2 regions of the Jeotgalibacillus sp. 10bf12 genome follow, and region 2 is predicted to be linked to the other one. Evidence: riboswitches for the same ligand, from Rfam matches in the RefSeq annotation. Region 2 holds a riboswitch; the other holds the start of a gene.

Region 1 (15,356 bases), 1.5 Mb from region 2:
ATCCTTTGCACCCTGGATAACGAACATTGGTTTTGTCATGGAATCGAGGTATTCGATCGGTGAGTCTTTAGTCAGTCTCTCTTTATCCTCTACCGGATCCCCCACCCACTGCTTCATGACAGGCTTCCAGTGTTCCGGAACCGATTCGATAAAGCTGAACAGGTTACATGGTCCGAAAATATCTACCACTGCTTTGAAGTAGTCTGCGTGACGGCCGTGGAGTAACAGTGCCATGTAGCCTCCGTAGCTTCCGCCCATGAGCAGGACTTTGTCGCGGTCAGCGAGTCCTTGTTCGAATAGATACTCAAGTCCTTCGATATTATCAAGGCGAGGTCCGTGGCCCCAGTCACCCTCTACCATTTTCGAGAACTTTAATCCATATCCTGTCGAGCCGCGGAAGTTTGGTGCGAAAATGCTGTAGCCGCGGTAGACCAGGAATTGAAACAGCGAACGGAATGTTGCACGTTCTGCTGCCTGTGGTCCTCCGTGGGGCCACAGAATCACATGACCATTGCTGTTTTCAGGTTTCGCTTTAAAGAACTGTGCTTCGATTTCGAGACCATCAAATGATTTGTAAGTGTGAAGCTCCGGCTCCGCCATTTCTTCTTCTTTTACACCCGGCACGTTGTATTTTGTCAGCTGCTTCCACTGCCCATCTTTTCTCATATAAATGTTTGCCGGTCTGACAGCGGTTCTGCCTGCGAGGTAAAGGTTGCCTGAATCAGCTACCTTCAGTCCTGCAATTTCAGTGGTTGGAATATCGATTTCATTTAATGACTCTTCTTTCAAATCAAATTGATAGAGCTTATCCTTTACTCCTTTTTCAACGCTGATATAGAGACTATTCGATGACTGATCATAGTGAACGCCATCGAAGTCTTCCATTTCAATCGCAGCCACTTTTTCAAATGATTCATCCTCTAGGTTAAAGCGGGCAAGATAGGAGAAATCTTCCCCGTAGTTCGTGGTAAAGTAAATCAACGTATCAGATACGAATTCCACACCTGAAACCGTATGCTGTTCTTCACGGTCCGGTGTCAGATAAACTTCCTGACCATCTTTTTTTACGAATGCCAGCACGTATGTATTTGCATAGTGCTTTACATAAACAACCGCCTGTTCATCAGGGCTTTTTGCTGTCAGGTACGTTGCTGCATCTTTACCTTCATGAATAATCTTTTCTTCTTGTTCCTTGATGTCATAGCAATATGACTTCAGGTAAGTCTGATCTTCTTTAGTAGAAGTATAGTACAGTCGCTCCCCGTCTTTACTCAGGTTCAGCCCCATATGACGTGCGCCTTCATGCGTGCGCAGCGGTTCAAGACTTCCACCCGTTGGCGGTACTGTATAGATCTGACCGTTCTCGTCCCCGTCCTGATCCATAATAGCAAGTATATATCGTCCCTGTTTGTCATACGCAAGCTCTGAACAGCTTTGATTATGGAAACTGAGCGGGTATGGAAATGCATTCGGCAGATCCATTGCCCAGAGATTATATTTCCCGTTTAAATTTGTACTGAAAACGAGCTGTGTTTCTTCTTTATTTACTGTAAATGTCTGAATGCCGAATGTCTGAAAGAAGTTTTCGACATCAGGCTGTCTGAAGTTAATCATCTGTTAAAATCCTCCCTGTTTGTTTCGTTCTCCGTAATATTCTATCTATTGATACTAAACTCCTTTTTTTAGTTGAAATTAGTAGGGATGATTTTATGCAGGCTGCGACTTTTGCAGCCAGATTAGAGAATAGAGCATTTAAAAGTGTGAGCAGCTACTTCAACAGTCTGAGTATGTCATTCAACCCGGGTGTGTCGCTACCTCAATCAGCGTGATACAGCACTCAACACGTCAGATACGTTACTCAAGCGAAGAATTTCATATCATCTCCGCGATGGACACCAGCCAAAACTTTTAAATTGAATCCTCATTCACTCTGCGCTATACTAAAATCCTAAACTAAATATCGTTCCATCTTCAGGGCAGGGTGAAATTCCCGACCGGCGGTAAATGTAAGAGTGAGCCCGCGAGCGAATAGGGAGCTATTTGCTGACTCCGTGAGAACCGGAGGCCGACAGTATAGTCTGGATGGGAGAAGATGGAGGCAAGAATAAGGGATAAGCGATAAGCTGACCCTTTATTTCGTGCTGAATTCTCCCTGCTGATTGCGCCGAATCTGCAGGGTTTATTTGTGTACGAAGCCGAAACTTCTGTGTGGAACGAGGACAGGAGCTACTCATGTTAAAAAACACACAACTTTTAGTTAAGCTATCTATGCTTAGCGCATTGGCATTTTTACTGATGATGCTCAATTTTCCACTTCCGTTTTTACCGGATTTTTTGAAAATTGACTTCAGCGATGTGCCAGCTTTACTTGCAGCAATCATGTTTTCACCAATGGCTGGTGTGATTGTTGAAGCACTAAAGAACATTCTGTACTACCTTTTTAAAGGCAGCGGTGTACCAATCGGCGAGCTTTCAAACTTTATTGCCGGATGCGCATTCATTCTGCCTGTAGCGTTCTTCTATCACAAACGCAAAACAAAAGGCGCACTTGCCAAAGGACTTGTTGCCGGAACTGTAATCATGGTTCTGCTGCTTGCAGTACTCAATTACTTTTTGATTCTGCCTGCATATGCGTGGTTCTTTGGAATGGATTACATGCTTGATCCAGCTGTTAAGTTAGGACTGACAACCGGCGCAATTATTCCATTTAACTTGATCAAATCAGCATGTGTCGCAGCACTATTTATTCCGTTATTCGTAAAACTGAAGCCGTGGATCCGTCAGCAGTCTATGCAAACCGGACCCGTTTAACAATTAAGCACCAGTCGGGCGTTTTCCTGACTGGTGCTTTTCCATGCTATAATAAAGAAAAATGCTGGAGGTTAACTCATGCAACAGAAACTGATGGACCGCTTGATTACATATGCAAAAATTGATACACAATCTGATCCGGATTCACCTTCTACACCTTCCACTGAAAAGCAGTGGGACCTGCTTCGCCATTTAGAAAAAGAGCTAAAGGAAATTGGCCTGGAAGAGGTTGAAACAGATGACCACGGTTATCTAATGGCTACCCTTCCTGCAAATACTGAAGGTGACATCCCAACAATCGGATTCCTTGCGCACGTGGATACTGCGACTGACTTCACAGGAACAAATGTAAATCCACAGGTAGTTGAATATAACGGTGGAGATATTCAATTAAATGAAAAAGTGACGATGTCTCCGGCTGAATTTCCGGAGCTGAGCAAATATAAAGGTCATACACTCATTACTACTGATGGCACTACGCTATTAGGCGCTGATAATAAAGCAGGTATTGCTGAGATCGTGACTGCAATGGAGCACCTGATCCAAAACCCTGACATTAAACACGGAAAAATTCGTATTGCTTTCACACCGGATGAAGAAATTGGCCGTGGTCCTCATAAGTTTGATGTTAAACGCTTTGATGCTGACTATGCTTACACAATTGATGGCGGCCCACTTGGAGAGCTTCAATACGAAAGCTTTAATGCAGCCGGTGCAAAGCTGACGATTCATGGAACGAATGTTCACCCTGGAACAGCTAAAAATAAAATGGTGAACTCACTTAAGATTGCAATGGAACTGAATCAGATGCTTCCTTTAGACGAGGCACCTGAATTCACTGCCGGCTACGAAGGTTTCTTCCATTTAATGCAGATAAATGGAGATGTTGAAAAAACTGAGCTTCAATATATCATCCGCGATCATGACCGCAATAAGTTTGAGAAGCGCAAATCTATATTGCAGCGCGTAGCAGATGAAGTAAATGCTAAGCACGGTGACGGGACTGTGGAACTGTCTATTGAAGATCAGTATTACAATATGCGTGAAAAGATTGAACCTGTGCACCACATTGTGGATATCGCTGAAGAGGCAATGAATGCACTCGGTATTGATGCGATCATTGAGCCAATCCGTGGTGGCACGGATGGTTCACAGCTTTCATATATGGGACTGCCAACACCGAACGTTTTCACCGGCGGGGAGAACTTCCACGGGAAATTTGAGTATATCTCTGTGGATAACATGGAAAAAGCGTCTCAGGTGATTGTTGAAATCGCCAAACGTTTTCCACATGTGGATAAGTGATTATTGAAAGGGGTACATTGTGGACTTAAGAAAACTTGATTTAATTTTAAGTGTCGTTTTACTGATTAATTCTATCCGGATTTTTTATCTGATTGTGACTAAAGAAGATCCGGTTCCATTTGATTATATGGTGTTATTTTTCTCTACTGTCGGAGCTGTTATTTTATTTATGAACAGCCGCCGCAGGAAGATGAAAGAAGAGGGTCGTTTAGAGGAATAAATTTTGATGGCGGGACATTTAGAATGTCTCGCTTTTTTAATCGCTACACTACACTTCAGGTAGACGCTTTCCGGACGGTTGTTGCTGAGCCTCCTCAGTCTTCGCCTTGCGAGGTCTCAGCTTCCAACTAATCGTCCCGGAGTCGCAGCCTTACGCTTCGTTCCACTGAATTGGTAATTCATCAAATCATTTTGTTTTTCAAACATGACTAAACACTCTTTTGTTCATAACTACAATTTTTATTTTTAGTATTTTTATAAAATATGTAATTTTATTAATAAAATAAAAAGGAATCTATAACCAATAGATTCCTTTTTAATCATTTATTTATTCATTTTATCCAAGAAACTTCCTAATAAATCATCTAAATCTTCTTCTTTTTCTTCCTGAACCTCTTCACGCTCTATTTCGATGGAGTCAATTTGATCAAGGTCATCAAATTCAGGCGTTGGCTGAACAGGCTGCGCTGACTGTGGCTCTCTAACAGGCTGTTGATCTTCTTCCTGCAGGTAAAGCGCCTCATCTACTGATAAAGAGGTACTGTTCATGGATGCCAGGATTGCTGTCGCTCTCACAGGATCATTTAACAGTTGATAGACGATGTTACCAAGCAATGCTTCAGAGTGTGCATGTCTGAGCCATGCCCGCTGTTCTTTGGATAACTGCTTAGGGATTGGTACGGTAATCGTCTCCCTTTCTTTCTGAGAGTTCTTACCGAGACCTTCAAGTGCAAATTCCGCAATTTTACTTGAGAAGTTTCTTTTTTCAGCTTCTTTCAGCCTTTGCAATTCCCTCAGCAAATGGTCCGGTGTATCAGAAGGCAGGCGAAATGTAATCGCCTGGCCCTTCTTAATCGTACCACTCATTTAGTACACCTTATTTTGAAGCTGCTTTCGCTTCAGTTTTCTTAGGAGCAGCTTCCTTATTATTTCTGCGCACAAAGTCATTGATCAGCTTATGATAAGCGTTAGCCATCATCCAGATGCTTTCTTTTTCATCTTCAAAGAAATCAATGTTGTAGCCATCCAGATTGTTATTGAGCGTCTTTAAGTACTCTTTTAACACCATCGAACCACCACCGACAAAATAGCAGATTTCTGTCTGTGAATTCTTAGCCCATACGTTACGAAGGTGACGGTATTCTTTCTTCGCCAGGTCAAGAAGGATGCGGTCAGTAATATCATGCACACTTGTACGTGACCCCTTAACCATGATGTGGTTGCGGTCATTTTTCTTTGTGATGATGTCTACTACATCACGGCGCGTATCCAGCTCTACACCATGGCGTGAGCGGATCTCTTCACGAATTGCTTCAAGTGATTCAGATACACCCAGGTTAAAGCCCTGTGCCTTATCATCGTCAACGTTTCTGTTGCGGATAACTGCGATATCTGTTGATAATCCGCCGATATCCTGAATTAGAATCTGCTTATCAATCAGGTCACGGTTAATGATCTTACCTTCGTTGTCCATCACAAGGTTAATAAATGCGGCAAATCCCTCAGGGTATACTTTTACTTCTTCAAATTTAATATTTACTTTCTTACCCTGGAACTTAGGTGTTACCAGGAATTCCACCTGATGTACCGATCCCAGAAGCTGAGAACGGAAACCTACGTCCTTGCCCTCTTTTACTTCTCTAAGAGGAAGTCCTGTTCCGAGTGTATAAGTTGCATCAATCACGTTATTTTTCGCTTCAAAGCCACTCTCAGCACGTGCTGCATCAAGTGCAATACTTGCAAATAGCAGTACAAGCGACTGATCTTCCTCTGATTTGCTGCTGCCAGGGTCCAATTCTGTCGCATTGTCACTCTTTGTTGCAAGATTACCAACACGGTAAATTGCGTTGTTATCCTGTAGGGCAGGGGAGTGCACACGGATATGTAAGCCATCCAGTGGATCTTTTTCGTGAAGATCTTCAATTCCGATTACCGGGCGATCCTCGCGATCTCTTGCAATAACGTTAGGGATATTTAGTTCATAGTCTGATTGGCCAAATAGAGCTTTTACTGAATCATTTCCAACATCAACTGCTGCAATTCTTGTTTTAGTCATAATAAACCTCCTGAAATAAATCTACGGATTAAATCCGCTCCTATTAACTTTATATAAGAGTCACTGAAACGTCAATCAATCTTAAGTACTGAAAAATCTGAAACGTTGTATACAAATAAGTATACATGTTTACCATTACGTACACATGCTGTTAAATCAGCATGTGTACAATATTGTTTACATGTTTACATAATTGTATACATAATGTTTACAATTTGTTTACAAGTATACGTTTTTGTATACAATCTATCTTTTCTCTATTTTAAGGAAAAATATGAAACTAAATGTAAGTACATCCGTATTAAAATGATAGGGAGGCGTTAGAAAATGAATCCATTTTTAACAGTTTGGTTCAAACCAAAAAGCACAACAGAATATATAATGGAAAATAAAACGATTAGATACTCCATTATCCTATTTATCCTGTCTACATATTCAAATGTTTTAGGAGGATTACAGGAGTCAGGCTTTGTCGTAGGCTGGTCGCCATGGTTAGTCACAATATTAATCATAATAGCCGGTCCTATCCTTGGGGTGATGGGGTTTTATGTAGGGAGCTGGCTTTATACGATTGTCGGTAAATGGATGAACGGGAGTGGGACGTTACACAACATGAGAAAAGCAATTGGTGTGACAGCCATACCTAACCTTGTCCTGATCCCTCTTTTATTAATATATATCCTCATCTACGGAGAGCTTTTTTTTCAGAGACCTGCGTGGAATGAGTTTACTTCACTGCCAACAGGGCCCTCAATGATATTAAACTTGATCACACTTGCAATCGGTATGTGGAATGTAGTAGTTGTTAGTAAAGTGATAGGAGTTGTACATGGCTTTTCTAGCTGGAGAGGGCTCGGGGTTTCACTTGTTATCGCTGTATCGCTGGGAATTCTCGCGATCCCGTTTATCTTTATCATTACTGGATTGATGCTAGCTTAAATTCATAAGAAAAAGCGCTTCTATATAACTAATTTCAGAAGCGCTTTTTGCTATTCAAACGTACCTTTAATAACAGCTTGTTGATGATCCACCATTAACTGTCCCATCGCTAACACACTGTCAATCAGGTAATCGTTTTGTTGTAAAAGAACAATATCAGCATCTTTTCCAACTGCAATGTCACCTTTTTGTGAGAGCTTTAGAATCTTAGCAGGGTTTCTGGTAATGACCTGAATCGCTGTACTAAGGGCGATTCCTTCATCAGTTACAGCGTCACGAACTGCTTCGAACAATGAGGTAACCTTGCCTAACTGCAGCCCGATTAACTCACCATCCTTATCAAAATCAGGAAGGCTTGCCTGACCATCAGATGTAAATGTAATCAATGCTGGATCTACGCCTGCTTCAAGCATTTTTTTCAATGCCAATGAGGACTTCACTTCCCCTTCCTCAAGAAACTTAGGAATTGTACTAGTTGTAAAGTCCACATATCCACCTTTTTTCGCATATTCGATCCCCGCTTCAAATAAATGAGGGTTCCGGTTAATATGAGTTGGATAGAACTGCTTAATCGGTATATCAGTTGTTTCAACCACCTGCTCTATCAACGATAAATGGTCATAGCTATCCCCTACATGAATATTAACGATGCCTGCCTTACCGGATAACATACCACCAACCCTTGCAGCAGATGCGATTTTAGCGAGCTCCTGAACAGTTGGTTGTGAAGATCGGTGGTCTGAGATGGCAATCTCTCCTGCGCCAATGACGCTATCGATCAGAATAAGATCATCTTCTATCTGTCCGGTCAGCGTTTTGACAGGAACCTGATATGAGCCTGTGTGCACATAACAGGTAAGTCCTTCTTCCTCAAGCGCTCTGGCTTTGGCAATGAGCGATGGCATTGTACGCGTTGTTCCGTCAGTACCGATGACCCCTACGAGTGTAGTGACACCACCGAGTGTGGCGTCTGTCAATTGCAGTTCAGGCGTACGCGTTTTATAGCTGCCTTCTCCTCCCCCGCCCATAATATGAACATGGGCGTCAATAAATCCGGGGACAGCGATCTTTCCATCCGCCTCGATTAGTGTAAGGCCTGGAGTGTGAGGAGGTAAGTCAATATGATCTTCAATCGCTGCTATGCGTTTATCAGCAATTAAGATATCTTTTACTCCAAGATGGTCAGGGCTATATACATCTGCCTGTTTAATCAGTGTTATCATGAAATCCCTCCTACTTTTTCGCAGGATATACCTTAAGCTTCTTCCCTTTAATCGTTGTTTCTTTTAAAGCACTGATGACCTTATAGCCTTTGCCATTATGAATTTCAATAAATGAGCAGGTCGGTTCGATCGTGATAATACCAATATCATCTGCCGTTACACCATCAATTGAAGTAATGGTACCGACAAAATCTCCGGCTCTCAGTTTTTTCTTCTTGCCGCCATTTATATAGATCTTTAAGATGTCTTCACTTACTTTTTCAATGGCCGCTGTTTTTCGTTCCTGCTGTTCTTCCATCTTAGACCAGAATGCACCAATATCAGCAGGTGGCACTGAATGAAGTTCAGTTAAGTCAGCGTTAGTGTAATCAATTATAGCTGCAAGGCGGTCATCTTCCCGACCTTCTTCAACAAATGAAACTACTTTACCGCTCTGACCTGCTCTTCCTGTTCTGCCGCTTCTGTGGGTGTATGCAGGAAGCTCAAGGGGCAGATCGTAGTTCAGAACTAACGATACATTAGCTACGTCGATGCCACGGGCAGCAATATCTGTTGCAATAAGATATCTGAAGTCTCCACGCTTGAATTCATTCATCACGTCAAAGCGCTCTTCCTGGACCATACCGCCATGAATTTTGTCGCAGGAATATCCCGCACGGTCAAGGCGCTCTGTTAATTCATCTGTGCGGTCCTGTGTTCGGCAGAAGATCATACATGTATCAGGGTTTTCACTCATTGTTATCTGCTTTAACAGCTCAAATTTCTTTTTTTCTTCTGTTTTCATGTAATAATGCTGAATCAGATCTTCCACTTTATGCTGAGAGGCGATTTCGAAGCGCTCAGGCGTTTTTAACCATTTAGCAGCCAATGACTCTACTTCCTCAGAGAAAGTCGCTGAGAAGAGCGCTGTGAGCCTCTCTTTTGGCATGAAAGCCATAATCGCTTCAACCTGTTCGATAAATCCTCTGTTAAACAGTTCATCTGCTTCATCAATGATGACATATTTTAACTTTGAAGGATCAAAGGTACCTTTTTCGAGGTGGTCCAGTAGTCTGCCCGGTGTTCCTGATATAATATGCGTTTTTTGTTTCAGTTCAAGTTTTTGTTTTGCAAAAGGCTGTCTTCCGTAAAGTGCTGCTGCTTTCAGGCGTTTGAAACGGCCGATCGCCAGTGCATCAAGACGGACCTGGTCTGCCAGTTCGCGTGTTGGCGTGATGATCAGTGCCTGAGGTTTATTTTCCTCCCAGACGACTTCATCACTGATTGGAATCACATAAGCGGCTGTTTTACCGCTCCCTGTCTGTGCTTTTGCCATCAGGTCGTGTCCAGCTTTTATGGCAGGAATGACCTGCTCCTGTACTTCTGTTGGTGCTGTATATGAAAGCTTCTCAAGTGCTTCTGTAATGGAAGGGCTGAGATTAAATTGTTGCCAGGTGTTTGTCATGTGTTGCTCCTTTATTGAGTGATGCTGTTTAGTATACCACGGAAGACACATAAAAAAGAGGCTCGGACATATTAAATGTCTGAGCCTCTTAAAACGTTTCGCTACGCTTCAGGCGGATGCTTTCCGGACGGTGGTTGCTGAGCCTCCTCGCCTTTGGCTGCGGGGTCTCAGCTTCCCACTAATCGTCCCGGAGTCACCGCCTTCAGCGAAGCTGCACTTAGTGTTTTCATAAAAGAAACCGTGCTATTTAAGGTCTTTAATCATACCTCAAATTCTGTTCAAATATCTAATACTTCAAACTTCACGACTCCAGTGACGGTGTTCTTTGATTGCTTCAATAAATGAATGTGTAAAGCTGTCTGCATCATTGCCATGTACGACACCAGGGCTGTCCGCAATCTCATTTGCTTCAAGCCACTTCGTTCCTTCATGCGTTGCACCGATTGGCTTAAAGTGCATAAACGCTTCATTCAGGAAGTAGGAGGTCGTCTGAACGAATTTTTTGCTGAGATCCTTACCACCTACTGCGTATAGTGCATCATAGAGCACAGAATCTGCAGTCAGGAAGGTCTGATCCACTTTCAGTTCAGAGCCGTCTGCACCTTTCAGTACACTCATGGTTTCACTCACCACTTCAATCTCTACACCTTCACTTTCAAGCTTTTCGACGATTGAAGGTACATTACCTTCAAACCCGTCACCTGCAATCAGCAGCACTTTACGCGTTTTTGCAGATTTAACTGTGTTTTCCTGACTTAGTGCAGGTGAAGACTTCGTTACACCTGAATCATTGCCCTGAGGTGCTTCAAGACCGATGTTTTTAGCTACTTCAGTTGCAAGCTCCATGCTGACATTTGCAAACATATCAACGACCTGCCGTCTTACTGACTCACTTTTAACTTTACCAAGCTCAAAGCTGAAGGCATTTGTCATATGCTCTTTTTCAGGCGCACTCATACTGTTATAGAAAAGGGTTGCCTGGGAGAAGTGATCCTTAAAGCTGTCACTTCTTGCGCGGACCTTACGCCCTTCCATCTTCTCCTGATAATGCTCAAATCCGCCTTCTTCCGGCGTTGCTGGCTCAGGCGTATTGTTCTCAAGAGAGTTCTTATGATAGGCTACTTTACCTTTATTAATGGTTTGTCTGCCATAGCCGTCACGCTGGTTGTTAAAGAACGGGCATACAGGACGGTTGATCGGAAGCTCATGGAAGTTAGGACCGCCAAGGCGGATCAGCTGCGTATCTGTATAGGAGAACAGTCGTCCCTGAAGCAGCGGATCGTTTGTGAAATCAATTCCCGGCACAAGATGCCCAGGATGGAATGCAACCTGTTCTGTTTCTGCAAAGAAGTTATCCGGATTACGATTCAGTGTCATTTTACCAACGATTCGTACCGGTACATCTTCTTCCGGCCAAAGCTTTGTCGGATCCAGTACATCAAAATCAAATTTGAATTCGTCTTCTTCAGAAACCAGCTGAACGCCAAGCTCGTATTCAGGATAGTCACCGTTTTCAATTGATTCAAACAGATCTGCTTTATGGAAGTCAGGATTTTTTCCGTTCAGCTTCTGCGCTTCATCCCATACAACCGAATGCGTACCAAGTACAGGCTTCCAGTGGAATTTCACAAAATGCGCTTTTCCTTCCGCGTTAATAAAGCGGAATGTATGAACGCCGAAGCCTTCCATCATCCTGTAGCTTCGCGGGATTGCACGGTCAGACATCGTCCACATGACCATATGGGCAGATTCCTGATTATTCGCTACAAAATCCCAGAACGTATCATGGGCTGAAGCTGCCTGCGGAATTTCATTATGCGGCTCAGGCTTTACTGCATGGACAAGATCCGGGAATTTAATTGCATCCTGAATAAAGAAAACAGGAATGTTATTTCCAACAAGATCGTAGTTCCCTTCTTCTGTATAAAATTTCGTTGAAAAACCACGCGCATCACGTGCAAGGTCGGCTGACCCTTTAGATCCTGCTACTGTTGAGAAACGTACGAATACAGGTGTTTTCCGTGAAGTATCTGTTAAAAAACCTGCCTTTGTCACATCTTCAAGTGAGTCATATAATTCAAATTCACCGTGGGCACCTGACCCCCGCGCGTGAACAATTCGTTCAGGAATACGCTCATGGTCAAAGTGGGTCATTTTTTCTCTGAAGTGAAAGTCTTCGAGGAGGGTCGGCCCTCTGACACCTGCTTTCAGTGAAAATTCGTCTTCTGATATTTTAAGCCCCTGATTGGTTGTCATCTTTTTACCGGAGTCATCTGTTTTGAACTGTTCAAGCTGCTGCTGCTTTTTGTTCGGATTTTCATTACTCAATGTAGTTCCTCCTTATGTAAATTTGTGATGAATCTGCCTTTATCTGTTTCCCTGTTAATTGTTTCGACAAACAAATTATGATGAGAATTTCAGAAAATAAAAAGCACCCCACTTTAAAAGTGATGAACTGCGCCCTGTCAAGTAGACAGTAAAAAAGAAAAAGGTTAGCACTACGCTGCGGCCTGGTACCGATACTCCATTGGTGCCAGGTTGTTTAATTTCTCTTGATAACGTCCCTCGTTGTAAAACCGCATATATTGATCAATGTCGTTGACCAATTCTTCATAACTCTTGTACTGTTTCAATTCATACCTTTCACATTTGAAGTGCCCGAAGAAGCTCTCTATCGGCGCGTTGTCGATGCACTTCCCAACGCGAGACATACTGCGCGTGATCCCTGCTTCTGTCGTGATGTAGCGGTATTCCTTCGAGGTATACTGTGACCCACGGTCGCTATGGAGTAGGGGAGTCGCGTCTGGGTTCGCTTCGATGGCTGCCTTCAGGGTGTCCATTACCAAGGCGTTGTTGTTGAAGTGACCGATCTGATAGGCTACGACGGACCCGTCGTACAGGTACATGATCACACTCAAATAAGCCTTATTCCCAAGACCATAATGGAGGTGCGTGATGTCCGTCACCCATTTCTGGTTGGGCTGACTCGCTGTGAACGCGCGATTCAAGATGTTATCTTCGATATTGACATAGCTGGTCTTCGTACAGTAGCCGTTTGACTGGCGAATGAAAGACTTCAGTCTGAGCTTGATCATCAGGCGACGGATCCGTTTGCGATTGTACTGCTTTTTGAACTGGCGGTTGATGAACATTGTGATCCGCCGGTAGCCCAGAATCCCCTGATGCTTGTTGAATATCTTTTTGATTTCTCCGAGTAGCCATTCATTTTCTTCCTCTTGGTCAGTCGGCGTATGGTTCAGCCATTTGTAGTAACCGGATCGCGAGACACCGACCAGTTGGCAGAGTAGTTGGATCGGCGCCTTCGTTTCCTCATGGTACTCATGGATCGCCTGGAACCGATGTAGATGACTGCCTATTCGCGCATTCTGTCCCTCCTTTCGATCTCCTTCAGCTTTTTTAAGAGGCCGTTTTCCGTTTCAAGATATTGATTACGATGGTCCAGTTCTTTGATGCGGAGCTTCAGTTTCTCTACTTCTGTCAGGTCCGGCTTAGACTCCAGGGATTTCCCGCGGCGATCGTGAAGTGCCGTCTCTCCGTCAGCCTGATATTTCCGTACCCATCCATAGACCTGTTGATACGAGACCTGATATTTCTCTGCAGCCCTGTGATAGTCAAGGTCGTGGGCGATTGCGAATTGGACGATCTCTATCCGTTCCTGTAGTGTTGTCTTACGTCCTGTACTCATCTTTTATTCCCCTCACTAGTGGATTTCAAGTCTCTCCCACTAGTGTAACGCTTTATCCACCTTCGTAAGACAGAGGAGGTTGAGATGTTGAAACGAGCACAGGTCTCACTGAGGCTCCCTTGACCCGCCAGATAATAGTCCACTGCCTGTCGTTTCAATTCTTGGGAGTACGCTTTCCAGGTCTTCGATTCCTTCAATCCGTCGATGCCATCTGATTGATATTTACGAATCCAATCTCTGAAGGTCTTTTCAGTGATCTGATAATCTCTTGAGACCACACCCACCGACTTCTTCTCCTCTAAGATAGATAACACTGCTTTTAATTTTTCATCTAATGTATGACCAGTCGTCCTTTTAGACACAAAAATGCCCCCTTCAAAGTAGTAGAGAATTTTTATTATTTCTCTGTCTACTTCGAAGGGAGCATATCATGAGGTGCCTGCTGTTTAAGGTAATACTGTCGAGCCCATCAGGTAGCGATCGCATTCGCGTGCTGCTTCACGGCCTTCATTGATTGCCCAGACAATCAGACTCTGCCCGCGTCTCATGTCACCTGCTGAGAATACGCCTTCTACGTTTGTACGGTAGTCGCCGTATTCAGCTTTCACAGTAGAACGTTCAGTTGTTTCAAGCTCAAGCTGATGAATGAGTCCCTGTTCCGGTCCGCTGAAGCCGATTGCAAGCAGGACAAGGTCTGCTTTCCAGACTTTTTCTGTTCCTGGAATCGATTCACGGATACGGTTGCCGTTTTCATCGATACGAAGCTTAACGTTGATTGTGTGTACTTCTTTTACGTTGCCATTTTCATCACCGACAAATTTAGTCGTCTGTACAGCGAAGGCACGTGGATCAGAACCGAATTTTGCAGCTCCTTCTTTTTGGCCGTATTCAATACGGTGAACAATTGGATACTGCGGCCACGGGTTACCCCTGGCATCACGGATCGATCCTTTTTTATCATAGATATCAAACTGAGTCAGGCTGCTGCACTCGTGACGGATCGCAGTTGCCAGACAGTCAGTTCCAGTATCTCCCCCACCGATAACGATGACATCTTTTCCTTTAGCAGAAATGTAATTACCATCTTCAAGGTTCGTATCAAGAAGGCTCTTTGTGTTGGCATGAAGGAAGTCCATTGCATAATGAATGCCCTTCAGGTCACGGCCTTCAACAGGAATATTCCGGTGCACCTGAGCACCACCGCAGAGAATAATTGAATCAAATTCATCACGCAGCTTCTGTACCGGCACATTTCCGCCGATCTCAGCGTTTGTTTCAAATTGAATACCTTCTTCTTTCAGGATATTCACACGTCTTTCAACAACTGCATACGGCAGTTTCATCTCAGGTATACCATATGTCAGCAGTCCGCCTACGCGGTCACTCTTTTCAAATACAGTGACCCAGTGGCCTGCTTTATTCAGCTGTGCTGCTGCAGCAAGACCTGCTGGCCCTGAGCCGACAACAGCAACCTTTTTACCTGTACGCTGTTCAGGCGGTTCCGGTACAACCCATCCTTCATCAAAGCCGCGCTCGATAATAGAACGCTCGACTGAACGGATGGCAACAGGGTCTTCATTAATTCCAAGTACACATGCCCCTTCACAAGGTGCAGGACACGCAATACCTGTGAACTCAGGGAAGTTGTTTTTC
Region 2 (15,356 bases):
ATAGCAGTAGATGTAGAAGTTAAATGGCTAAAAGAGTCTGTCTTTAAGGGACCTGTTCATGTGGATATGAACCCGATCGGTATTTTCCCCTCACCTGCAGATATTGCATCAGCTTCCCCGTACAAAGGTGTCAGGGGAAAGCTCGGTGCTGAGATCAAACGCTATATAAGGATTCAGAGGAAATTTATTCCTGAACTCGTCAATTAAAAACAGGGACCCGTAAAATGCGGATCCCTGTTTTTTAATATCTTTAAATTCCCGGAAGAAAATGCAAAATAAAATAAACCAGGAATAGAATTGAAATAATGAGTAATGGTGCAGTAACTTCTTTCGATTTTCCAGTAACAAACTTTAATAACGGATAGAGGATAAATCCGATCGCGATCCCATCGGCGATACTGTATGTGAATGGAATCATCACAATCAGCATGATAGCTGGAATTGACTCTGTGAAATCTTCCATATTCATATGCCTCATCTGCTGAATCATTAAAATACCGATGATTATTAAAATCGGCGCAATCGCATGATCAGGTATATAGCTCATAAACGGAATAAATGCTGCTGATGCGATAAATAATACACCAACAGTAAGTGATGTCAGGCCGGTTCGTCCGCCTGCTGCCATTGAGGCAGTTGATTCAACTGTTGAGACAGTTGGGCTTGAACCGAGTATGCCGGAACTGAATGCAGACAGTGCATTCGCTTTCAGTGCACCTGGATATTTTTCAGGCCTTTTAATAAAGCTTGTATGACCATGGACAAGACCAATGTTTTCAAATACAAGAACCATTGTCATTGAAAAAACAGCGATCCAGAATGGGATCTGAAGCCAGCTGTCAAAAGAAAGTTGGAACCACACGACTGACTCTGATGACAATTCTGAGCTACCTGCACTATCAGGTGTAATCCCCATGATGAATGCCAGTCCGGTACCAAATAGTATTGTCCATAAAAAGTGACCGGGTACATTTTTTATAAACAGAACCAACGCTACTAGTAATGTAATAATCGTAGCCAGTGCCTGAGGTTCATTAAAATGACCAATCGCAAGGATTGAATTTTCTCCCTGAATGACGAGTGACCCTTTTTCAAGACCGATCAGCAATAAAAAGAATCCAAGACCAACCGTTATAGCATCCTTCAGCGACTGAGGTATGGCCTCACTCAGCACACCTGACAGTTTCGTAAATGCAACAATTACAAATAATAAACCTGAAAAAGTCACGATTGTTAACGCTTCCTGCCATGTGAAACCCATTGACTGAACCAATGTATAGGTGAACATTGCGTTAATCCCCATACCCGGAACCAGAATAATCGGTGCCTTTCCTATGAATGCCATTAGAATACAGCCTAATGCACTCACAGCAATTGTCGCAATCACTGCACCTTCAAATGGCATACCGGATTCTGATAAAATCAGTGCATTGACTGCCACAATATACACGATAGTAAAAAATCCGATGAAGCCAGCGGTCACTTCTTTTTTAACTGAAGTGCCATGTTGTTCTAACTCAAAAAATCCTCCTGATTTCATTATATAGCCTGCCTTTGCAAGCGCCCTCTCCCTACCCGCTCAAACCGTCAGACGGCGAGCCACAAGAGTTTATTATACGATGTAAAGATGTTGCTGTCATCCTTTTCACATAAAAAACCGGCTATCAGCATGATAACCGGTAAAAATTCTTATACATCCATTCTTTTAAACAGACTAGCCATTTCGATTGCAGCAGTAGCAGCCTCCCAGCCTTTGTTTCCTGCTTTCGTTCCGGCCCGCTCAATCGCCTGTTCAATAGTATCAGTTGTAAGTACACCGAAAATAACCGGCATACCTTCATCAAGCGCTACCTTTGCTACACCCTTTGAGACTTCATTACTCACATATTCAAAGTGAGGTGTAGCGCCTCTGATGACCGTGCCAAGTGTAATGACAGCATCATATTTTCCTGACTTTGCGAGTCGCTGTGTCACGACCGGGATTTCGAATACACCAGGTACCCATGCAACGGATACGTCAGCTTCTTCTACACCATGTCTTTTAAGCGCATCCTCTGCCCCGCTTAATAACTTACCTGTAATAAATTCATTAAACCTGCTTACTACGATTGCTACTTTTAATCCTGATCCTGATAAATGACCTTCATAGACTTTTTTCATTGAAAATTCCTCCTATAGATTCAGCATGTGTCCCAATTTGGATTTTTTTGTTTCAAGATACTTTGCGTTTTGTTCTTTTGTTGGCATCTGAATGGCAACACGATCAGTTACCTCCAGCCCATAGCCTCTGACTCCAGCAATTTTTCTTGGGTTATTTGTTAATAATCTCATTTTTGTTACGCCAAGATCTTTTAAGATCTGAGCACCAATTCCATAATCTCTCAGGTCGGCTGCAAATCCGAGTTTGTGATTCGCTTCAACAGTATCGAGTCCTTCTTCCTGCAGTTTATAAGCCTTCAGTTTATTAACGAGACCGATCCCCCGGCCTTCCTGGCGCATATAAAGCAGAATACCGTTCCCTTCACGCTCGATCTGTGACAGCGCTGCATACAGTTGAGGACCGCAATCGCAGCGGTTAGAACCGAATACATCCCCTGTCAGACATTCTGAATGAACCCTTACCAGCACTGGTTCTCCTGCTTTAATATCACCTTTAACTAATGCAACATGCTCCTGACCTGTCAGAATCTCAGTATAAGCAACTGCCTGAAATTCACCAAATTCAGTTGGCATAAAAGTTTCAACTTCACGTTTTACCAGCTTCTCTTTATTTCTTCTGAAGGCGATTAAATCTTCAATTGTAATCAGCTTCAGGTCAAACTTTTTTGCGATTTGTTGTAATTCAGGTACCCGCGCCATTGTGCCATCCTCATTAATGATTTCACAAATGACACCTGACGGCTTAGAGCCGCTTAAAATGGCCAGATCTACAGCTGCTTCAGTATGGCCGGCTCTTTTCAGCACGCCACCCTTTTTGGCAACGAGTGGAAAAATATGCCCCGGCCGCTTAAATTCGGCCGCTTTCGCCTCATCATCAATCAATGCTCTGACCGTTAATGCTCTCTCCGGCGCACTGATGCCGGTTGTCGTATTTTTGTGATCAACACTGACTGTAAAAGCTGTGCCGTGCGAGTCGGTATTTGTGTCAGTCATAGGTTTCAGCTGAAGTTCTTCGGCACGTTCTTCAGTAATCGGGGTGCAGACCAGTCCGCGCCCTTCCGTAATCATAAAGTTAATCATTTCAGGTGTTGCTTTTTCTGACAATCCGATAAAATCGCCTTCGTTTTCACGGTCTTCATCATCAACTACTATGACCGGCTTACCGTTTCTAAGATCTTCTAAAGCTTCTTCGATTGTATTGAACATATCATCATGCCTCCTGTGTCTTTACATAAACCCATTCTCTCTCAGATAAGATTCATCTATTCCGGTTGATTGTGGGTGCATTAAATTCTGAACATACTTTGCGATCATGTCACATTCTATATTTACTTTACTGCCAGGCGTTTTTGAGGCGATGATTGTGTCGTCAGCTGTCTGCGGAATTAATGAGATCATAAACGCATTTTTTTTAACATCAAATACGGTTAACGAAGTTCCATCTACTGCAACTGAACCCTTCATCATAAAATATTTGATTAGCTCATCAGGTACCTGAATATAAATATATATCGCATTTTCTTCTCTTTTCATCGATTGAATAACGCCTGTACCGTCTACGTGTCCACTGACAAAGTGACCCCCAAACCTTCCACCGGCCGCCATTGCACGTTCAAGGTTCACCTTCGATCCTTTTTTTAATTCATGCAGCGTTGTTGACTTCATCGTCTCAGGCATTACATCCACTGAAAATTGATGCTCTGAGAGGTCTGTGACAGTCAGACATACGCCATTAATAGAAATACTGTCGCCGATTTTAGCATCATCCAGAATTTTATGGCACTCAATTGTCAGGATCATAGAGTTTTTGCCTTTTTGCAGGTTGTGAACCATTCCAACCTCTTCAATTAAACCGGTAAACATTTATTCATCTCCTTTTGGAATAGCAGTGATCTTAAGGTCAGTTCCAACCATCTCAGTGTGTTCGATCTTCATGTTGAATGCTTCATTCATGTGCTCAATACCAGTACCACCGATCACTCCTTTAGCATTCTGACCAGTAATCATTTTTGGTGCTATATAAGTGATGAATCTGTTAACTGTTTGCGAGTGTATAAACGATGCGTGGATTTCACTTCCGCCTTCAACATAAACAGAATGAATTCCCAGTTCGAAAAGGTAGGTTAATACTGACTCGATCTGAATGGGATCTTGTTCTAATCTGTAAACAGATACATTTTTAAGTTGATTTAAATCAAATTCTTTATTCCGGTCTGCATTACCCCCGCATATCACATGAACCGCGGATTCCCCGTCATGCAAAAGTTTTGAGTGAATTGGAATTGAGAGCTGAGTATCAAGAACAACTCTGTACGGCGATACCCCGCCTTCCGGAAGCCTGACGGTTAATGATGGATCATCATACTTAACTGTATTTACTCCCACCAGAATAGCATCATGCAGATGTCTGTCTCGATGAACATCTTCTCTTGCTTCCGGTCCGGTCACCCATTTACTGTGACCGGCATTAGTCGCTGTTTTTCCATCAAGGGACATCGCTGTTTTCAGGGTGACAAAAGGCTTTTTATGCTTCATTGCATAAAAGAAATATTCATTCAACGCATCAGTTTCTGTCTGGCAGACACCGGTCACTACTTCTATTCCGGCATCGATTAATTTTTGGATCCCGCGGCCTGATACTTTTGGATTCGGATCTGTACTGCCGATCACGACTTTCCTGATCTTCTTTTCAATGATCAGATTCGCGCATGGTGGTGTTCTGCCATAATGTGAACATGGCTCAAGCGTTACATAGATTGTAGCGTCTTCTGCCAGATGTCCAGCCATCTGCAGTGCAAGAACCTCTGCATGTGCCTCACCCGGCTTAAAGTGAGCGCCAATTCCAACCACTCTTCCATCTTTGACGACTACACTTCCAACTGCAGGATTTGGAGAAGTCTGTCCCTGCGCAGCCTCAGCGAGACTAATTGCTGTTTTCATCCATTTTTCATACAAATGCACCATCTCCCGGTAACGTCCATACGTATATTGTGGGATAAATACAAAAAACTCCCGCACTTGACGGGAGTTTGATCATGACGAAATAAGCGTTCAACACATGTGTTGAAACGCAATTCCTTTCTCCCATCCAGACTATAACTGTCGGCTTTGGAATTTCACCAAATCCACCGGTAACACCGGGTCACGGACTAAGAGCAGATGCTCATCACCGCCGGTAGGGAATTTCACCCTGCCCCGAAAGGTACGTTATTTTATTGTCTTACTATTATGTCGGATATCTCTTATATTTGTAAAGGAAACAGTACTCAATTTAGTATTCTTTCTGAAAATTCTTTTCTCTTTAAATTGGTTAAAGTAAAATTAAGTTATAAATCGATTACTCAGGAGGGCTGTCACATGAAGATTTTACTTAAGGATGCGGTTGTTTACCCAATTACTTCTTCAATGATTCAGTATGGTGATGTTTTAATTGAGAACGGCATAATAAAAGAAGTTAATGACACAATATCAGGACATCCGGATGCAAGAGTGATAGATTGTCAGGGACAGCATTTAACACCGGGTCTGATTGATGTCCATACCCATTTAGGTCTCTATGATGAAGGTACCGGATGGGCAGGAAATGATGCCAATGAATCAATTGAGCCAATGACCCCTCATATTCGTGCAATCGATGGCGTTTATCCGCTCGATGAAGGATTTTTAAATGCACGTTCACATGGGGTTACAACAGTGAATATACTGCCAGGGAGTGCAAATGTCATTGGTGGTATTACTGCGATTATTAAAACGAATGGAAAAACAGTTCAATCCATGATTGTTAACCCGGAATCCGGCCTGAAAATGGCGCTCGGAGAGAATCCGAAACGGATGCATTCAAACGGCTCTAATGATTCGATCACACGCATGGGAATTATGGGGATGCTAAGAGAGCAGCTCTACCTGGCAAAAAACTTTGACGGCACAAATGACCTCAGGTTGAGCGCACTTCAAAAAGCTTTGAGCAGGGAAATCCCGGTTAGAATTCACGCTCACCGCGCAGATGATATTGTTACTGCAATCAGGCTTGCTGAGGAATTTAATCTGGACCTGAGGATCGAACATTGTACTGAAGGACATCTGATCACAGAAGAAGTGAAACGCTCAGGAGCGAAAGTATGTGTAGGTCCTACTTTCACCAGAAAATCAAAAGTGGAACTCAGAAACAAATCATGGAAAACGTATCAGGTACTCCATGATGCAGGAATTGAAGTATCAATTACAACAGACCACCCCTACACTCCTATTCAATACTTAAATGTTTGTGCAGCGATCGCAGTACGCGAGGGATTATCCATCCAGGCTGCACTTGAAGCCATTACCATTAATCCTGCAAAAAATCTTGGAATTGGTGATAGAATCGGCAGTATTGAGTCTGGAAAAGAAGCTGATCTGGTCCTCTGGAGTGAGCATCCACTGCATTTTATGTCTTCACCAGTATTCACGATGATCAAAGGAGATTTTGTCTATCAGGATCAGAAAAAATAATTTTTAAATAAGGCAAAAAAACTATTCTCAAATGCACAATTTTTTTGTATGATTTAGATGCAAATATGTAGAAGAAACTGAATAAGTTTACGATACAAAGATGCCATAAGACTGTCATTTGAGTCTGTTATGGAGGGAAGGCAAATGGTGCGCCACCAGCTGATCAGCTGGTTCTAGTGGGTTCGATTCCCACCCCGAAATTTTTTATGAACGCAATGAAAAATTTCGAGGGTGGTGTTCTACAGGTCCTGTCAGGATACTGCCCTTTTATGGAGGGCAAAAACCATGATAAAAAAACGTGACGTACACGAAAGCCAGGCGCTGTTTGAGTTAATGACGCATCCCGACGTATACCCTTATGTCAGACAAAAAGCATCTTCTTCTGATGAATTACTGTTTATGATCAAACAGATGATAGAAGCGGAAGACCGTGGTGAGGTTATTTCAAGAACGATTATAGATGAATGGGGAAATCCCGCAGGTACGATCAGTTTATTTGATGTGCAAAATAATAGCGGTTTTCTCGGCACCTGGCTTGGAAAGCCTTATCACGGTCTCGGATACAACCAGGCTGCTAAAGAAGCTTTTTTCAATGAATTATTCTACGAGCTTGGCATTGAAAATGTATACCTCAGAATCAGAAAAACAAATCTCAGATCACAAAAAGCAGCAGAAAAACTGCCTTATGTTGTATCGGCGAATGAAACGAATAAAGCACTATATGAAGAGATTAATAGAGAAGAAAATCTGTTTAATCTTTATGTGATCTCTAAAGATTTATATACATTCGTTCATATGCGTACGCAGAATGAAACTGAAAACGCACTTGAAGCATAAAATCACCGGACACTGGTCCGGTGATTTTTTTATGCTCTATTCAGTGCTGTAATCATATCTTCTTCATCATTTAATATCTCCACTGCTTTGTTGTTCAGGTTATCGTGTTCAAGCGCTAAAACAAGTACTGCTGCAACATCAGCCCTCGTAATTTCCCCCGAACGGTCAGTTAGAATCTCTGCAGCTCTGATCTTTCCTGTTTCTTTGTGGTCTGTCAGCAGTCCGGGTCGAATGATTGAATAGTTTAAACCGCTTTTTTCAAGATGCTTATCTGCACTATGTTTCGCATCATAATACGCCTTCATGCCATCACTGATCTCCATCGACGTCAGATCACCTGCACCGATTGCACTGAGCATCACAAATTTTTTAATTCCTTTTTTTACGGAGAGATCAATCGCTTTGATTGCTCCTTCTTCGTCTACAGCTTTCGTTTTATCGTCACCTGTATGACCTCCGGAGCCTGCTGCGAATATTACCGCATCAACTTCATTAAATGCCTCTTCAAAATCACCTTCAAGGTCACCAAGCACCGGAAGGCCGCCCAGCTTTTCAATTTCTTCAAACTGCGATTCTTTTCTGACCATCCCTCTTGCATAATATTTATTTCTTTTAGCAAGCTTATCGATTGTAAGTTTTCCTGTTGTTCCGGCCGCCCCGATTACTAATACGTCCATATATTAAAACCTCCCTATGATTCAATGTTTTTCTTTTCCCTATCTGATCAGGGGTAAACGGATTTAGCATTCAAAAAAAACAGCGGACTAATGTCCGCTGTTTTTTGATAGCTGCTTAATTTCCTGTGCCATTTGACTGATCGTGTATGAAGGAGGTGCTTCATCCATCTTTTCAATCATTGTCCACTGCTGATCCCTTAACTGTCTGACAGCAGTGAGCAGCGTTTCAGTTGTTAATTCTTCTTCCTCAAGCTTTAGTGCAAAGCCCTGCTGAACAAAAGAATTAGCGTTTAATATCTGGTCTCCTCTGCTTGCTTCTCTTGAAAGAGGGATTAGAATCATCGGCTTTTTTAATGCCAGAAATTCAAAAATGGAATTCGATCCTGCTCTTGAAATAATTAAGTCTGATGCTGCGATCAGATCCGGTAATTCACCGGAAACAAATTCGTACTGAATATAATCGGGGTTCTGATTTTCAACGACATTTCCTTTACCACACAAATGAATAATAGAATAGTGCTCTGTTAATTCAGGAAGTGCATTTCTCACAGTTGAATTAATCCCCTTGGCACCAAGACTGCCGCCCATGATTAAAATGACAGGCTTAGTCTGGTCCAACCCTGCAAATGTCATGCCTTTTTCTCTTGATCCGTTGAAAAGCTCCTCACGGATAATTGCACCTGCGCAGGTGGATTTTTCTGCAGGGACATATTGCAGCGTTTCTCTGAAAGTCGTATAAATCTTCGTCGCAAAAGGCATTGCTAATTTATTTGCAAGGCCGGGTGTTACATCAGATTCATGGATGGCCACTGGTACTCCAGCCATTTTTGCAGCCAGTAAAACCGGTACAGATACAAATCCGCCTTTAGAAAAAATGACATCAGGCTTTATTTTTTTGATTTTCATTAAAGCCTCTACGGTACCAGCGAGAACACGGAAAGGATCTGTGAAGTTTTTCATTGAGAAATACCTTCTTAACTTTCCGCTTGAAATACCGTGGTATGGAACATCAGGAAATTTTTCTGTGATAATGTCTTTTTCAATTCCATCTCTCGAACCAATATAAGAGACATGCCATTTATTTTTCACAAATTCAGGAATGAGTGCAGTGTTCACTGAAACGTGACCTGCCGAACCTCCGCCTGTAAATAATATTTTCTTCATGTGATACTCCAATCTAAAAATTCATTACCCGTCTATTATACCTGAATCAATTCAAACGAAAAGAGCCGTTTTCCTTTATAATTGAATCTGCTACATTCAACCCACTCATCACGACCATTGGAGATCCGCCTCCAGGATGTGTGGAACCCCCTGTATAATAAAGATTATGAATAAATCTGCTCTTATTACCCGGCCTTAGAAATGCATCCTTCATTGAGTTTGAAGAAATTCCGTAAATCGACCCTTTATAAGCTTTAAACAAATGTTTTAAAGAGTCAGGCGTAAATACCTTTTCGTATTCAAGCTGTTCACTGATCGGAATCCCTTTTTCCTCCAGTTTACGGTAGATCTTCTCTTTATATGATTGAACATCGGGTATTTCTGCTGCAGGCGCGTTCACAAGTATAAACAGATTGCTGCCTTTTGTTATGCTCCTGTCTGTATAAGCACTGTGGCTGATATAGATTGTCGGATCATTTGGCATTTTTTTATGTTTAAAAATATCTTCAAACTCCTGATCGTAATGTTCAGGAAAATATACCTGATGATGATGGATATCCGGCTGAAATTCTTTCAGTCCTGCTAAAATGACAAAAGCTGAAATGGAGGGCTCATACAGATCAAGCTTCCGGTCTGTCAGGCCTGGACGATCAGACTCTTTTATCAGATTTTTTGTTGATGTTACAAAATCTCCATTTATAATGATCTGATCGAATTGAAAAGTACGTCCGCTTTCAGTCACTAAAGCCTGTGCATATTTCTGCTCAACTGTCAGTTCCCGGACTGTTTCGTTAAAAACGATTTTTCCGCCAAGTTTTAAAAATACGTCTTCAAAAGCTTCTGCAATTTTTGTATTTCCACCCTTAACAGTAAATACACCCGAAACCATTTCAAGATAGCCAATCATCGCAAAAGTGGCAGGACTCTGATAAGGAGAGGAACCTATATAAGTCGCATATCGATTAAAAACTTTTTGGATATTTGGATTCGAGAAATATTTCTGGTTGAATTTATACAGTTTCTCAAACGGTCTGACACGCATAAAAGCCTTTGCCATGGCAGGATCAAGAAAATTGCGCAGTGATGTAATGGCTTTTGGGAAAAATGCTTTTTCAGAAATGCTGTACAGCCGTTCAATTTCTTTCAGGTAATCCCAGTATAAAGAAGCAGCCTCAGGGTCAATTTCATTAAGCTGTTTAATCATTTCATCCGGATGGACTGATTGAGTAAAAACTGTACCATCTGAAAAAATATTTTTAGTATGACGTTCGAGCCGGATAAACGACAGGTAGTCATTTAAATCGAACCCCGTTTCCCTTAAAACATTTTCAAAAACCCACGGCATTGTAATCGTATTTGGTCCAAAGTCAAAGTGATACCCACCTGATTTTACCGGCATCATTTTCCCGCCGGCATGGCCGTTTTTTTCTATGATTGTAACCTGATACCCGCTTGACTGGAGCCTAATGGCTGCAGAAAGTCCGCCAAGACCGGCTCCGACGATACATATCTCCTTCATTGGTAGATCCTTCCCTTCCATTTATACCCGCTGCCGTTCAATCCTTTTATTGCAGCAGCACACAGCAATATAACTAAAGCAATTGCAGAGAATGGTATCAGTAAAAAATGAAGCTTCGACTGACCGGTGGCAGCATCAATTAAAAATGTTTGTAGAAAAATAATGAAGAGTGGAACAGTCAGCAGCCATTCACCGTTGAATACACCTATAAAAAATAGAGGAAGCGGAATAAAATAAAAGCTGATATAAAATAATGCGACAAGAAACGCTGCAGGTACAGATCTTCCAATCCCTGTAAAGATGTTTTTTGTGAAGCCTTCCCATACTTCCGCATTTGTCTCATACATGTCACATGTGACTGATTTCGTTACATTGCTCAAAATGCACCTGAAGCCATTTTTCTTTAAAGTTCTCGTTATATGTATGTCCTCTACCAGCGAATGCCTGACTGCATAATGCCCACCTGATGCTACATAAGCATTTTTATCAAATAACATAAATGCGCCATGAGCGGCTGTAAAAGCAGGTTTCGTTGTATGATTTGCAATGATATTTGGCAAATGAAAAAACACAAAAAAATGCTGAAGCGGTACAAGTAACTTCGCAAGAAATGTTTTTGCCGGAAATTGAGGGAAACCGGTAATTAAACCCGCCTGATTTTTCTTCATCAAATAAAGTGCTTTTGAAATGGCATCCGGCTCAAGTCTGACGTCCGCATCTATAAAACAATAGAAATCTCCTGTCGCCTGTCTGCTCAGCTGATGACAGGCAAATACTTTTCCCACCCAATGTTTTGGAAGTTTCTCTCCCTGAATGACTCTGATCTTACCCTTATATGTATCAAGAATATCTTCAGTCCGATCCTCAGAGTGATCATTTAAAACGATAATTTCTTTATAATGGTGAGTAGTGTTTAAAACAGATTCAATGACGCCTGCAACATTTGATTCTTCATTTCTCATTGGAATCAGTATGGAGACCTTTGAAGACTCATCATCTGATTGATCTTTCAGGCGTGGCATTGTGATTATATTCAGGATTGTGAGCAGCAAAAATACCATGAGAACAACTATATATATAACCACGCTTCAATCCCCTTTACGATCATTTTTCTTTACTTTCTCTTTAATACTTCAAGCCATTCACTGGATGTCTTAAAACCATTAACGAATCCCTTATAGCGATGTAGATCCTCATTTATAATATCTGCTTTCACCTGATTGAGAGACTTCTCAAGTGACTGCAGAAAAAAATCACTCATATCATTTCTATGCATATTATTCATTTCTTCAATTGTGATGGACTTTCCGATCGAGATAAAAAGTTCAGGACGCTGGTCATGACGGAAAGTATAATAAGCAGTAACAGGAATAATATCGACATCTTTATTTTTTTCTGCCAGATATGCAGGACCGTTCATAAACGATAACGGGCGTTTTTCGAGATGCTCTTCTTTTCCCTGAGGAAAAATCCAGATTGATTTCTTCTCTTTTAATTTCTCATCAGCAAATTTGAGACTTTTGATCAGAGATTTCGGTGAAGCCGGATCTACAGGGAATGCCCCGATCTTAGAGAAAAATGAGAATTTCTCAATCCCATCTTTACTCATCATGGCATAAGCATCTTCCTTTAGTAAATATCTGTTTAAATAAAAAACAATTAAACCATCCCACCAGCTCGAATGGTTCATAATATATAATTTTGCTCTATCTGATGGTTCATGTTCACTTTTTACATATACTTTATAAAAATGCTTTTTTAATTGCCAGGTCAAGTATTTACCGAGGACAAATTCTGTTCTTGATGATTTTGTATTCATTTAATCCTCCTCTTTAATAGCAGGTAAATCAGATAAGTGATTAAAAGACCAGATCCTGTAACCAGGATTGCAAAATACAACTGATAAGCGAATGCTGTAATGACAAACATAATAATCATTAAGATATAGAGCCAATTAATCCGCTTAGTCCACGTCTTTTCAGTTGGCGCAACTGCCATGAAGTACACAATAAACTGAATAATAAATGATACATAAAACCACGCGATGAAGTTTTGTGTAGGAATGTCATAGTAAGGTCCGGTATCATCCCATACCCAATACTGTTTAGCCTGATAAGCAACCGGGTCGATAATAAGATCCATACACACCGCCAGAAGTGAAGTAATAAACGCAAAACCCAAACCTTTGAGAATGCTTTTAGGTTTATTCAAAAATCGGGTCATTAAACTAAGTGAAGTGAAAATGACCATTACCCAGGCAAATCCGATTGTCAGGGGAACACCAAATACCTGTATCCCAAAATCCTGTTCATAGTGATAAGCGCCAAAGATGATCCCATATTCAACACCTAATGACTCAGCCCACATCGTAAAGGCCATAATTAGTATACTAATTGCTAACCCTCTTATATTTCCAAGCACTTTCATCCCGTAGTAAATTGCAAGAATTCCTGATAAATATAAAAATACTGCATTGGCCCATTCTAAGAATGGAGGCAGCAAATCAAATGCCACCAAAATGACGCCAATTCCATACCATACTAAAAAAACTTTCCACACGACATTCATCCAATCACCTTCCAGACCTATATAATAGTTTGTTATGTTATAATGCTCTGAGGTTTAAAAACTAGTCACTTCATGTGTAACAGAAAGCGAGCCGGATTTTAATGGAGCAAACATTTACTCTGAAACAAAAGCTGAAACAGTTTTCAATTATTTTAATACCGATTTTAGTTACTCAACTCGGCTTATTTGCAATGAATTTCTTTGATACAATTATGTCCGGACAGTATTCAACCGCAGACCTTGCAGGTGTCGCAATCGGTTCATCGCTATGGATGCCGGTCTTTACAGGTCTATCCGGTATTTTACTTGCAGTAACACCGATTGTTGCACAGCTCATCGGCGGTAAAAAAGAAATGTATGTAAAAAACACAGTGATTCAGGGTATTTATCTGGCTGTGATTATGGCTGTTATTATACTGATCGCAGGTTTTATTGTTGTAAATCCGATTCTGTCTGCGATGAACATTGATAGCGAAGTAAGGAGAGTTGCAGGTCTATATCTTGCCGCACTTGCTGCAGGTATCATCCCGCTTTTTGTCTATAATGTTTTGCGCTCCTTTATTGATGCACTGGGATTTACCAGAGTAACGATGTATGTAACGTTAATGTCATTACCGCTGAATGTTGTATTTAACTATATTCTGATATTTGGAAAGCTAGGTTTACCTGCACTGGGTGGGGTTGGTGCAGGAGTTGCTTCTGCGATTACATACTGGCTGATCTGTCTCATTTCGATCGCCATTGTACATCGTAATCGTCCTTTCAGTGAGTATAATGTTTTTCGTATTAAAGCAAAAGCAGATTTCACTAAATGGAAAGAGATTTTGTTAATCGGAATTCCAATCGGTTTCTCTATCTTCTTTGAGACGAGTATATTCTCTGCTGTTACATTATTTATGAGTGTATATACCACTGAAGTAATTGCTGCTCACCAGGCAGCCATTAATTTCTCTTCATTTTTATATATGATCCCTCTCAGTATATCAATGGCACTTACAATTGTCGTTGGATTTGAAGCAGGTGCAGGCAGAATGAAAGATGCCAGAACTTACAGTTATATGGGTGTATCCATTGCGGTTTTAATTGCTGCTACAGGTGGCATACTGACATTTTTATTCAGAGATGCAGTTGCAGGTATCTATGTGACTGATCAGGAAGTCATTAGTCTTGCGGCACAATTCCTGATATTTGCAGTACTATTCCAGTTATCAGATGCCATACAGGCCCCGGTACAAGGGGTATTAAGAGGTTACAAGGATGTAAATATCACACTGATTATGACCATGATCTCATACTGGGTGATCGGATTACCGGTTGGATATCTCCTTGCTAACTATACCGACTGGGCTTATTTTGGTTACTGGATTGGTCTGATCGCTGGACTTACAGCAGGCGCGATCACATTGACGATACGCATGATTATTATACAGCGTCATAAAATGAATGCAGCTCCCGGAATTTAACCGGGAGCTTTTATTTTCTGTAAATTTTACCTAAAACATCTTTTCCACCAGTAACTGGAATAATGGCACCTGTGATAAATCCGGAATCTTCATGAACTAAAAATGAAAGCACTCTGGCAATATCTTCACCGCTACCCGGTCTACCTACAGGGTTTTCATGATCATCAGAACCTGTTGCATCATCAATACCAAGTTCTTTCCAATCTCCTTCAATATCACCTGGACAAATCATATTTGCAGTAATTCCGTTTTCAGCTTCTTCCATCGCAATTGTTTTGGTCAAGGAAGCCAGTCCGCTTTTTGCAGAAGCAAAAGCTGAACGATAGAGCCATCCCGGGGCACTGTCAACTCGGTCATAACCAAACATAATCAATCTGCCCCACGCCTGGTCACGCATCATAGGAATAATATTTTTTGATAAATAAAATACCGCATTTAAATTACCATTGATCATCTGATCCCATTCTTCATAAGAATAAT

Evidence for each region. Region 2 has a riboswitch for FMN ahead of ribD (bifunctional diaminohydroxyphosphoribosylaminopyrimidine deaminase/5-amino-6-(5-phosphoribosylamino)uracil reductase RibD). Riboswitches for the same ligand answer to the same signal wherever they lie in the genome.
Region 1: it holds a riboswitch for FMN, as region 2 does, so the genes downstream of both, DH10bf12_RS02340 (ECF transporter S component) here and ribD (bifunctional diaminohydroxyphosphoribosylaminopyrimidine deaminase/5-amino-6-(5-phosphoribosylamino)uracil reductase RibD) in region 2, are expected to answer to the same signal.

The regions. Positions count from the first base shown of each region.
Region 1 covers NZ_CP200276.1:505,489-520,844, forward strand. The annotation lists gene DH10bf12_RS02335 (S9 family peptidase) at 1-1,614, opposite strand, end outside; FMN riboswitch at 1,964-2,098, shown strand; gene DH10bf12_RS02340 (ECF transporter S component) at 2,233-2,811, shown strand; gene pepT (peptidase T) at 2,890-4,116, shown strand; gene DH10bf12_RS02350 (hypothetical protein) at 4,136-4,336, shown strand; gene DH10bf12_RS02355 (hypothetical protein) at 4,660-5,202, opposite strand; gene DH10bf12_RS02360 (Alp7A family actin-like protein) at 5,213-6,391, opposite strand; gene DH10bf12_RS02365 (YIP1 family protein) at 6,719-7,330, shown strand; gene iadA (beta-aspartyl-peptidase) at 7,381-8,553, opposite strand; gene DH10bf12_RS02375 (DEAD/DEAH box helicase) at 8,564-9,997, opposite strand; gene DH10bf12_RS02380 (catalase) at 10,292-12,325, opposite strand; partial or broken gene DH10bf12_RS02385 (IS3 family transposase) at 12,496-14,065, opposite strand; gene DH10bf12_RS02390 (glutamate synthase subunit beta) at 14,150-15,356, opposite strand, start outside.
Region 2 covers NZ_CP200276.1:2,498,355-2,513,710, forward strand. The annotation lists gene DH10bf12_RS12970 (hypothetical protein) at 1-207, shown strand, start outside; gene DH10bf12_RS12975 (NCS2 family permease) at 251-1,540, opposite strand; gene ribH (6,7-dimethyl-8-ribityllumazine synthase) at 1,690-2,160, opposite strand; gene DH10bf12_RS12985 (bifunctional 3,4-dihydroxy-2-butanone-4-phosphate synthase/GTP cyclohydrolase II) at 2,173-3,366, opposite strand; gene ribE (riboflavin synthase) at 3,388-4,023, opposite strand; gene ribD (bifunctional diaminohydroxyphosphoribosylaminopyrimidine deaminase/5-amino-6-(5-phosphoribosylamino)uracil reductase RibD) at 4,024-5,124, opposite strand; FMN riboswitch at 5,233-5,367, opposite strand; gene DH10bf12_RS13000 (amidohydrolase) at 5,518-6,648, shown strand; gene DH10bf12_RS13005 (GNAT family N-acetyltransferase) at 6,934-7,485, shown strand; gene DH10bf12_RS13010 (SDR family oxidoreductase) at 7,515-8,162, opposite strand; gene DH10bf12_RS13015 (undecaprenyldiphospho-muramoylpentapeptide beta-N-acetylglucosaminyltransferase) at 8,250-9,326, opposite strand; gene DH10bf12_RS13020 (phytoene desaturase family protein) at 9,373-10,845, opposite strand; gene DH10bf12_RS13025 (glycosyltransferase family 2 protein) at 10,842-11,930, opposite strand; gene DH10bf12_RS13030 (lysophospholipid acyltransferase family protein) at 11,960-12,664, opposite strand; gene DH10bf12_RS13035 (carotenoid biosynthesis protein) at 12,661-13,413, opposite strand; gene DH10bf12_RS13040 (MATE family efflux transporter) at 13,515-14,876, shown strand; gene DH10bf12_RS13045 (SDR family oxidoreductase) at 14,887-15,356, opposite strand, start outside.